Regions from separate parts of the Bradyrhizobium genomosp. III genome, predicted to be linked through region 3. Evidence: predicted binding sites of a transcription regulator. Region 3 holds the regulator's gene; each other region holds the start of a gene.

Region 1 (3,259 bases), on a different contig from region 3:
TTCCACAGCGTTCGGCGCAGCCATGGGGGAAACGTGGCACGCCGACCACGGGGTGGCATCATGGATAACGTAGAGCGGTCATTCGCCGCCGCGACAGCGGCTGGCTTCGTGGTGCTGGTGATCGGCCTCGTGCTGCTGGCGCTGCTTTAAGGACAGGCACGCGAGCGGCAGCCTTTCCCTGGATGAACGGGGTACAGGGCATGCCGCAAAATTGGAAAACAACCCCATGCACAGTAGGCTGCATGGAAGTTCCGTTGTGCTTTCAATGGCTTAAACTTGGTGTTTGGATGCCGTCAACGCGCTTGCGGTGATAGGGCGACCGCCTCCCGCCGCCACCTCCTGCAAGGTCATCAAAAGGGCCGCCGCCAGCCGTATCGCCGGCGCTCTTGTCAGCTTCGGAAGCCCCCGGTTGGGTCTAGTGGATCTTGATTTCATTCAGGGGAAGGTGGAGCTCGGCGGCGCGCTCTTGGCGGTCCTTCTTGCGGAATTCGTTTTCCTGGCGCTCGAACTTCATCAGCTCCTCATGCGCCGCCTCCAGCAGGGGATTGCGCCTGATCGTATCGCGGTTCGTGGTGTCCGTCATGACTGAGGTCCCCAGAGTTGCGGTCCCATCCTGGAGAAGGCCCGAGACCGCGAAAAGGTTCGGTGCCGCAGGATTGCGGAATTCTGACGGCGGCCGGCGGCTGCGTCTTTGATGAGCGTCAGCTTCGGCCGGGGAATGACGTTGCGACAGCCCTGCTATTTCGGCGGTTGCAGCCCGGGGGATATGACCCAGTCGTGCAGATGATTGGCGACATCGGCCTGGCGGGCCTTCTTGAGCAGGGCGTCCCGCTCGGGCCCGGGCGGAAGCCTGGCGGCCTCTTCCTGGACCTGCTTCACCCATGCGGAGAGCCGGTCTTGAAGGGTCAACTGCTGCTTGAAACGTCGCCGCTTGAGCATGGCGCGCTCCTTTTCATGCGATGAAGGCGGGAGCGCAATCGGCGTTCTCGTCACCGATAGTGGCCACGGTTGGGGCGGTGATGGCCCATTGAGGACCATTAACGGGAGCCGCGTCTGTCCAGTTGTGTGCACAACGCGAATGGGGAGGGGGACGTGGCGATGCTCACGGACAAAGCCTCAAATCCGCAAAAGAACATATTGCGAACCTAGAACAAATAGGGTACGTTGCTTTTATCGACGAGCCGCCTCGCCAATCGTTTGTCCCTCACGCGAATCCTCGCCATAAGGAGCACGACCCAATGTCCGCCACTGCCCTGCGTATCGTCGAAGGATCTTCCATGGACAAGAGTAAAGCTCTGGCCGCCGCGCTCTCTCAGATCGAGCGCCAGTTCGGCAAGGGCTCGGTGATGAAGCTCGGCAAGAACGACCGGTCCATGGACATCGAGGCGGTGTCGTCAGGCTCGCTCGGGCTCGATATCGCGCTCGGCATCGGCGGCCTGCCGAAGGGGCGCATCGTCGAGATCTACGGGCCGGAATCCTCAGGAAAAACCACGCTGGCGCTGCATACGGTGGCCGAAGCGCAGAAGAAGGGCGGCATCTGCGCCTTCATCGACGCCGAGCACGCGCTCGACCCGGTCTATGCGAGGAAGCTGGGCGTCAACATCGACGAGCTCCTGATCTCGCAGCCCGACACCGGTGAGCAGGCGCTGGAGATCTGCGACACGCTGGTGCGGTCGGGTGCGGTGGACGTGCTGGTGATCGATTCGGTCGCGGCGCTGGTGCCGAAGGCCGAGCTCGAGGGCGAGATGGGCGATGCGCTGCCGGGTCTGCAGGCCCGCCTGATGAGCCAGGCGCTGCGCAAGCTGACGGCCTCCATCAACAAGTCCAACACCATGGTGATCTTCATCAACCAGATCCGCATGAAGATCGGTGTGATGTACGGCTCGCCGGAAACCACCACCGGCGGCAACGCGCTGAAGTTCTATGCCTCGGTCCGCCTCGACATCCGCCGCATCGGCGCGATCAAGGAGCGCGACGAAGTTGTCGGCAACACCACGCGCGTCAAGGTCGTCAAGAACAAGCTGGCGCCGCCCTTCAAGCAGGTCGAGTTCGACATCATGTACGGCGAGGGCGTCTCCAAGATGGGGGAGATCCTCGATCTCGGCGTCAAGGCCGGCATCGTCGAGAAGTCAGGCGCCTGGTTCTCCTATGACAGCCAGCGTCTCGGCCAGGGCCGCGAGAACTCGAAAGCGTTCCTGAAGGCCAACCCCGACATCACCGCCAAGATCGAGACCTCGATCCGCCAGAACTCCGGCCTGATCGCCGAGCAAATTCTCGCCGGCACGCCGGAGCGCGACGCCGACGGCGAGGAGCCGGCGGACGAGTAAGACCTAACGCGAAAGTTTTTCGCGAGGAGCGGGCGCTGAAGACGTTGAGTTGCCGACGTCGTCAGTGCCCGTTTCGTTTTGCGTAAGGGTGAGGTGCGCCGACGATGAAGCGTGTGATCCTGACCAGTTCGGCGGGCGTCGGTCTTGCCCTCGCCGATCGCGCCGACATGGTCATCCCGTTCATCTATCGCTTCGTTTCGGGGCCACTTCCGACGGCTGACCACCTCATCCGCTATCTCGGCTGGCGGGAGTCCAGGACGTGGGTCGACCAAATGCACTGGTCGGATTGCGTCCCCGTGCGTCAGTCGCCCCTCATCAGGCGCCAGGATCGAGCCGGTGCCCTGCTCTGGGTCTGCAAGAATTACGGGGTCGATCTCATTGAACTGTGGTTCGACCCCGAACCCAACAGTCAATTGCAGCTGATCTGGATCCTCAATTACCTGCGTTTCGAGCCGTCACTTACTGAGAGTCTGAGACTACGACTCGTCGATTTCGATCTGCGCGGAGCAGATCCCTCAGAGCTTCGCCATCGTGACGTGAAGCAGTTCGATATCGCGGAAAGCGATCTTGAAAGCGCGACCCTCGCGTGGGAGGCCTATCGCGCGCCGACGCCCGAGCTCTGCGTTGGGCTGCTCGATAGGCCGCTCGGCAAGCTGTCTTTCCTGAAACCGGCCATGGAAGACCTGCTCTCAGAACTGCCGTCGCCGGGGCGACCGAGACGCGGCTTCTCGAACTCATGGCAAGCGGACGCAGTCGCACCGATGAGCTGTTTCGGTCAGGCACCTCTGAGGCTCGTGTGTTCGATCCGTGGGAGTTGGGCGCGCTGCTCGAAGGGCTCGCATTCGGCCCTGCGCCAGCGGTTGCGGGTCTGGACGGCAAGCTGGCGACACTCGATCCGGACAACGCGCGGTCGCAACGCCGCCTTTCGCCGG
Region 2 (3,259 bases), on a different contig from region 3:
TTCGGCTGGAAGTCGACGGTGTCCTTGTCGATGTCGGCCAGCAAAGCCAGCGCGGCCTTGGTCAGGCGCGCTTCGGTGTAACGATAGGCAGCCGGGGGATCGCCGTCGACCGAGCCGAAATTGCCCTGGCCGTCGATCAGCGGCACCCGCATCGAGAAGTCCTGCGCCATGCGGACCATGGCGTCGTAGATCGACTGGTCGCCGTGCGGGTGATACTTACCGATGACGTCACCGACCACGCGGGCGGATTTGACGTACTTCTTGTCGGGCGTGTGCCCCTGCTCGTTCATCGAGAACAGGATGCGGCGGTGCACCGGCTTCAGACCGTCCCGGGCATCAGGCAGCGCCCGCGCCACGATCACGCTCATGGCGTAGTCGAGATAGGACTTCTTCATCTCCTCGAAGATGGAGACGGGGCGAATATCCGAGGGTTGCGCCGGCTGGTCGCCGGGCTTGTCGTCGTCGTCAGCCAAGGGGAAATCCGGTGAGGTTTTAGCTGGGAATCATATAGCGCATCGAGACCCTGATAACCACCCTCGCAGGCTTCAGGGAAGCGCTTTTTCCGCTTATTTTTCCAACAACTTACGGCCTTACGGAGAGCGTCTCGGAGAGACCCGGAACAGGCCTTCCGAAATCACCTCCGGGACCTCGTCAATCGCGCGGCCGGCGCGCGCCGTCGACGCGATTGCGCTGGCGCAATCCGAGTTCAACCCAAACATGAAGCGGGCCCGGAAATCCCGAGCCCTTTCTGCCGATTAGTAAGGTTTGCTGACACGAAATGGGAAGGCGCCGCTCAGCCGGCCTGCGCCCCCTCATCGTCCGGTCCCTGCTCAGAACGGGATGTCGTCGTCCATGTCGCTGTTGCGGCCACCGCCGCCGGCGGCCACGGGACGGCGCGGTGCGCTGCTGACGGGTCCGGAGGAGCCGAAATCGCCGCCCGGCTCGTCGCCGAAGCTGCCGCCTCCGCCGCCGCCGCCACGGCCGTCGAGCATCGTGAGCGTCGAGTTGAAGCCCTGGAGCACGACCTCCGTCGAGTATTTCTCGACGCCGCTCTGGTCGGTCCATTTGCGGGTCTGCAGCGCGCCCTCGATGTAAACCTTCGCGCCCTTCTTCAGGTACTGCTCGGCGACCTTGCAGAGCCCTTCATTGAAAATCACGACCCGATGCCACTCGGTCTTTTCCTTGCGCTCGCCGCTGTTCTTGTCGCGCCAGGTCTCGGAGGTCGCGATGCTCAGATTCGCGATCGGCCGCCCGTCCTGGGTGCGGCGGATTTCAGGATCCTTGCCGAGATTTCCAACCAGAATGACCTTGTTGACGCTTCCCGCCATCGCCGCTCTCCACTCCGAATGCCACTGAATTTCCTAAGGCCGAGCGCACTGCCCGCGTTCCTCTGCGCCCTGTTAGGGCGACCCTATACGCTTGCAGGGGCTGCTCAGCCCGTCACCCCCAAGGTTATCCCCACATATAGCACCGACCGGCGGTCTGTTCCAGATTTGTTCCTGCAGAAATCGCCGCCAAATGTGGAGACTGGATGGCGTCTAAATGGCGCTGTGATGGCAATTGGGATGGAACCAAATCGGGGTTCCCGTGAACGGCAAAATCACTTAACATTCATTAAGTTAGAAGTAGGTCGATTACACCCAACTGTTGCACTCCGGGCACGGACTCTGCCGCGGAATCGAGCTATCGTCGTGCTTGGAATTGATGCAATGGGCCTCGCGCCTGATAGTCCGCCTTGGGGAACTCAGAGAGGCGGACACGACTGGGGAGATTACAGTGAAGAAGATTTTGATTGGCTTTGCCGGCGCGGTTGCGCTGACCCTCTCGGCTCCGGCCGGTGCTGCCGACCTTGCAGCCCGTCCCTATACAAAGGCGCCGATCGCGCCCCCCGCTCCGATCTATACCTGGACCGGTTTCTACATTGGTGTGCAGGGCGGTGGTGCCTGGGGCCGCAGCGACGAAACCTTCTTTGGCGGTCCGAATACGGCGATCTTTGCTGGAAGTCAGAACTACGACACCACCGGCGGCTTTGTCGGTGGCGTAGTCGGCTACAACTGGCAGGCTGCCAACTGGGTGTTCGGCATCGAGGGCGACTATCACTGGGCTGACATCAACGGTCGTTCGGCCGAGATCAATGCCGGCCTCGGCGACACCTATTTCACGAGAATCCGCGGCTTCGGCGACATCAAGGGCCGTCTCGGCTACTCGACCGGCCCCGCTCTCTTGTTCGTCAGCGGCGGCGCTGCGGTCGGCGACATTCAGCATCGCTACGATGGCATCCCCGGAAACGTCTTTATCCAGAACAACACCCGCTGGGGTTGGACCGTCGGCGCCGGCGCGGAATACATGTTCGCTCCGAACTGGTCGGCCAAGGTCGAATACAACTACATCGATTTCGGCAAGAGCACGATTCAGTACAGCCCCGTCGTGACCAACCGCTCCGAGTGGACCGATACCGTTCACACGGTCAAGGCAGGTGTGAACTATCACTTCAACTGGGGTGCGCCGGTCGCCGCGCGCTACTGATATCCATCTGATATCATTGACGTCTAAGGCCGGCCTCGCGCCGGCCTTTTTCGTTTGGCGCGACATGAACGGGAGGCAATAAGTCAGTAACCATCACCTTTTCGACCGCTGTGGCTTTTCGGAGACACAACTTGCGGCTTTGGTGGTGTAAGCACGGCGTCAGTTGGGCCGTTGAGTCCGCTGCCCTTCCGGTCAGGAAGGCAACAACAGAAACTGGGACTGGGATTAGTTGAAAATGAAGAAGGTTTTGTTGGCTTCGGCCTGTTTGTTCGCTCTCGCTGCGCCCGCCTCGGCGGCCGACCTCGCAGCCCGCCCCTACACCAAGGCTCCGATCGCTCCGGCGGCGGCCGTCTACAACTGGACCGGCTTCTACCTCGGTATCGTCGGTGGCGGCGCCTGGGAAAGCGCTTCCGGCGACCCGAAGATGAAGGGTGGCTTCGTCGGTGGCACCGCCGGCTACAACTGGCAGACCGGCAACGTCGTGTTCGGCATCGAGGCCGATGGCTCCTGGGCTGACGTCAGCGCCTCGGCGACCGCTCTCGGCCTCACCGTGTCGTCCAAGACCGACGCGCTCGGCACCGTCCGCGGCCGCATCGGCTGGGCCGTCAACAACGTGCTGTTCTACGGCACCGGTGGTTACGCCTGGATCGACAACAAGGTCAGCGTCAGCGCGCTCGGCGTGACTGTCTCCGACAGCAAGTTCCACTCGGGCTGGACCGTCGGCGCCGGCGTC
Region 3 (3,259 bases):
TGCGGCTTGTGCTCGCGCTCGCCGATCGGCTGGGTCACCGGCAGTTGCAGCACGGTTGCGCGCTGGCCCTCGACGAGCTGCGTCACCAGCACGGATTTGCCGTCCGGGAATTCGATCGCATCATGATGGCGATCGGGAATGTGCGGATCGATCTTGCCGAACTTGCCGACGCGGGAGTTGACGGTGCGCGTCCAGATCCAGCGGTTGTCGTAACGGACGTTATCGGCGAAGGCGAGCTCCGTTCCCGGCAGCAGGCAGACCGCGACGGAGAGATCGGCTTCGGAGGCGAAGCCGCGCGTCGAGGTGCCGCGGAATGTTGTCGTGACGATCGTCTCGCCGACTTCTGCGGGGCGCGTCGCGACGGCATGCAGGCTGTAGTCACACATCGGGTGCTCCTCTATGCAGAGATAGCGACCCGCACCCCTTTTGGAGGCGCAGGCCCCTACCAGAGTGGAAGCACGTGACGGTCTGCTTGGTTGTAGGCAAATCTGCGGCTGGGATCCGCGAGCCCCGATCACATTATCTTTTCCATCTTTTCCGAATTCGATAGGAACAAAGTCGGCTTCCGTGCATTTGGCAGGCGCGCGTCAACGACCGGCGAAACCAGCCAGCCCGAGTATCGTCAGCTCGGCTGCGTGCGCGCTGCATTGCGGTCGTTGCGGATTTTCTGGATCACGGCCGTGTCCTAGCCGACATGATGATGCGACCAGCGTTGCTGCGGCTGCGCTCAAACGATCCGGCGCATTTGGGCTGTCCCCCTCGAACTCGAAAGGCCGCGAAGCGATGTTGCTTCCCGCGGCCTGCCGAGGATGTCGCGAAAAGGGGGAGGGGCCGGACAATCTGTGCAGAACCAGAAAGACTATCCAGCCGGAGCGGACCATCATCCGCTCCAATCTCTGATCGGCGATGCCGACCGAAGGCGCGCGCGAGGCGCTGAAGACTCCGGTATCAGTACTTGCGGTAAAGCCCGATCAGCTTGCCCTGAATCTTCACGCGGTTCGGCGGCAGGATGCGCACCTCGTAAGCGGCATTGGCGGGCTCCAGCGCGATCGAGGCGCCGCGGCGGCGGAAGCGCTTGAGCGTGGCTTCCTCGTCGTCGATCAGCGCCACCACGATGTCGCCGGTATCGGCGCTCTCGTTGCGCTGGATCAGCGCCATGTCGCCGTCGAGGATGCCGGCCTCGACCATGGAATCGCCGCGCACTTCGAGCGCGTAATGCTCGCCGGAGCCGAGCATGTCCGGCGGCACGCTGATGGTGTGGCTGCGGGTCTGCAACGCCTCGATGGGGGTGCCGGCCGCGATGCGGCCCATCACGGGCACCGCAACGGGCCGCTCGCCCTCGTCCGCGGACGGGCTGGAGCTCGCGCGTAGCTTGCCGAGATTGCCCTCGATGACGCTTGGCGTGAAGCCGCGTCGGTTGCCGGCGGCAGCTTGGAGCTCCGGCAGCTTGATCACTTCGATGGCCCGGGCGCGGTTGGGCAGCCGGCGGATGAAGCCGCGCTCCTCGAGTGCGGTGATCAGGCGGTGGATGCCTGACTTCGAGCGCAGGTCGAGCGCATCCTTCATCTCGTCGAAGGACGGCGGCACGCCGCTTTCCTTCAAGCGTTCGCTGATGAACCGCAGAAGCTCGTATTGTTTGCGCGTTAACATCTCGACCAAAGTCCCCCGGTTGATGTCGTTCGATTCCGAGACGATGAGTTCAGCGATAAGCCGCTACATCCTCGAAACAAATCATGAACGGACACTATATGTTCGATACATGTTCCGCAACTGCTTAATTTACCGTGAACAGAGCGAAACTCGCGGAATGCGTGTGGCCGCGCAGTTCAGACGGGGAGCCGCAGCACTTCGCAGGGGCTGCCGGCCTCGGCCTTTGGCGCAAACGGTGCGCGCACGAGAAGTACCTGTGCTGCAGCAAGATTCGCAAGCAGAGAGGAGTCTTGATGGCTGACGGGAAGGGCGACGAGCGTGCCGTCGTCGCGCGGCTCCAGGCGCGCGCGCAGATAATCCTCGCGCTGGTCATTGGCGCCGAGATCGCGGCCCAGCACGGCGCGCTCGCGATGGTGATGAATCACCGAACGGCCCGACAGCGCGCGAATCAACGGCACCATGAACAGGAAGGCGCACACGTAGGACGACACGGGATTGCCGGGCAGGCCAATGACGCCCATCGTCCCTAAGCGTCCGTGCATCATCGGCTTGCCGGGCCGCATCGCGATCTTCCAGAACGCCAACGCGATGCCTTCGTCCTTCAGCGCCTGCTGGACCAGATCGTGGTCGCCGACCGATGCGCCCCCGGTCGTGACCAGGACGTCGGCGCCGCTTTCGCGCGCGCGGCGGATGCCGGCGGTGGTGGCCTCCAGCGTATCGGCGGCAACACCGAGGTCGATGGTCTCGGCGCCCTCGCTGCGGGCGAGCGCGTGCAGGGCATAGCCGTTGGAATAGACGATCTGGCCGTGCCCGGGCGTCGAGCCCGGCATCACCAGTTCATCGCCGGTGGCGAGGATCGCGACCTTCGGACGACGGCAGACGGCGAGTTGCGGGTGATTCATTCCAGCGGCGAGGGCGAGATCGCGCTCTGTCAGACGGGTTCCCTTGCGCAGGAGGACGTCACCCTCGCGGAAATCAACGCCGGCGGGGCGGATGTGCCGACCCACGATCGCGGCTTCCTTGATCGTTATGTGCTTGCCCTCGGCGATCGTGTCCTCCTGGATCACGACTGCGTCGGCGCCGTCGGGAACGACGCCGCCGGTGAAGATCCGCACGGCTTCGCCGGCGCCGACCCTTTCCGTGAACGGACGGCCCGCTGCGACCTCACCGATCATCGTCAGCCTGGAATCGATCGTTGCCGCATCGGCCGCGCGCACGGCGTAGCCGTCCATCGCCGACATCGCCTGGGGCGGTTGGGTGCGCCGCGCAGCGACGTCCTGCGCGAGCACGCGATGGTAGGCTTCGTCGAGTGAAACCATCTCTGCAGGCAGCGGCTCTGCACCCGCCAGCACCGCAGCAAGGGCGTCGGAAACCGGCATCAAGGCCACGGCGAAACTCCTGCTCGGCACGTTCGGACGAAATGTTCCGACAGTCTTCTAGCCGAGCGCGGGAGCAGAGGCAAAAATGCGGGCACAATTTATCTTGCCGCTTTCCGGCCCTGGATCGAAGGCAGGCTCAGGCCTGGCGTGGCATGATCCAGAGAACGAGGCCGATCGGCAGGAGGGTGGCGATGGCGAGGACGAGAATGACGAGTGCCACGGCCGGCATC

Evidence for each region. The regulator LexA, encoded in region 3, represses DNA repair genes until DNA is damaged. The targets are predictions, from matches to a motif close to TGTTCNNNNTGTGTTCNG.
Region 1: the regulator LexA is predicted to act here: its motif matches at 1,129-1,146, upstream of recA (recombinase RecA).
Region 2: the regulator LexA is predicted to act here: its motif matches at 1,484-1,501, upstream of IC66_RS0122615 (single-stranded DNA-binding protein).

What each region holds. Positions count from the first base shown of each region.
Region 1 is NZ_AJQF01000165.1:8,524-11,782, reverse strand. Features, by position in the region: gene IC66_RS47695 (hypothetical protein) at 416-583, opposite strand; gene IC66_RS0114305 (hypothetical protein) at 739-939, opposite strand; gene recA (recombinase RecA) at 1,239-2,327, shown strand; gene IC66_RS0114295 (hypothetical protein) at 2,432-3,259, shown strand, end outside.
Region 2 is NZ_AJQF01000263.1:13,291-16,549, forward strand. Features, by position in the region: gene gyrA (DNA gyrase subunit A) at 1-473, opposite strand, end outside; gene IC66_RS0122615 (single-stranded DNA-binding protein) at 831-1,328, opposite strand; gene IC66_RS0122620 (outer membrane protein) at 1,777-2,526, shown strand; gene IC66_RS0122625 (outer membrane protein) at 2,762-3,259, shown strand, end outside.
Region 3 is NZ_AJQF01000336.1:31,551-34,809, forward strand. Features, by position in the region: gene IC66_RS47195 (hypothetical protein) at 1-386, opposite strand, end outside; gene lexA (transcriptional repressor LexA) at 949-1,650, opposite strand; gene IC66_RS0127165 (molybdopterin molybdotransferase MoeA) at 1,827-3,038, opposite strand.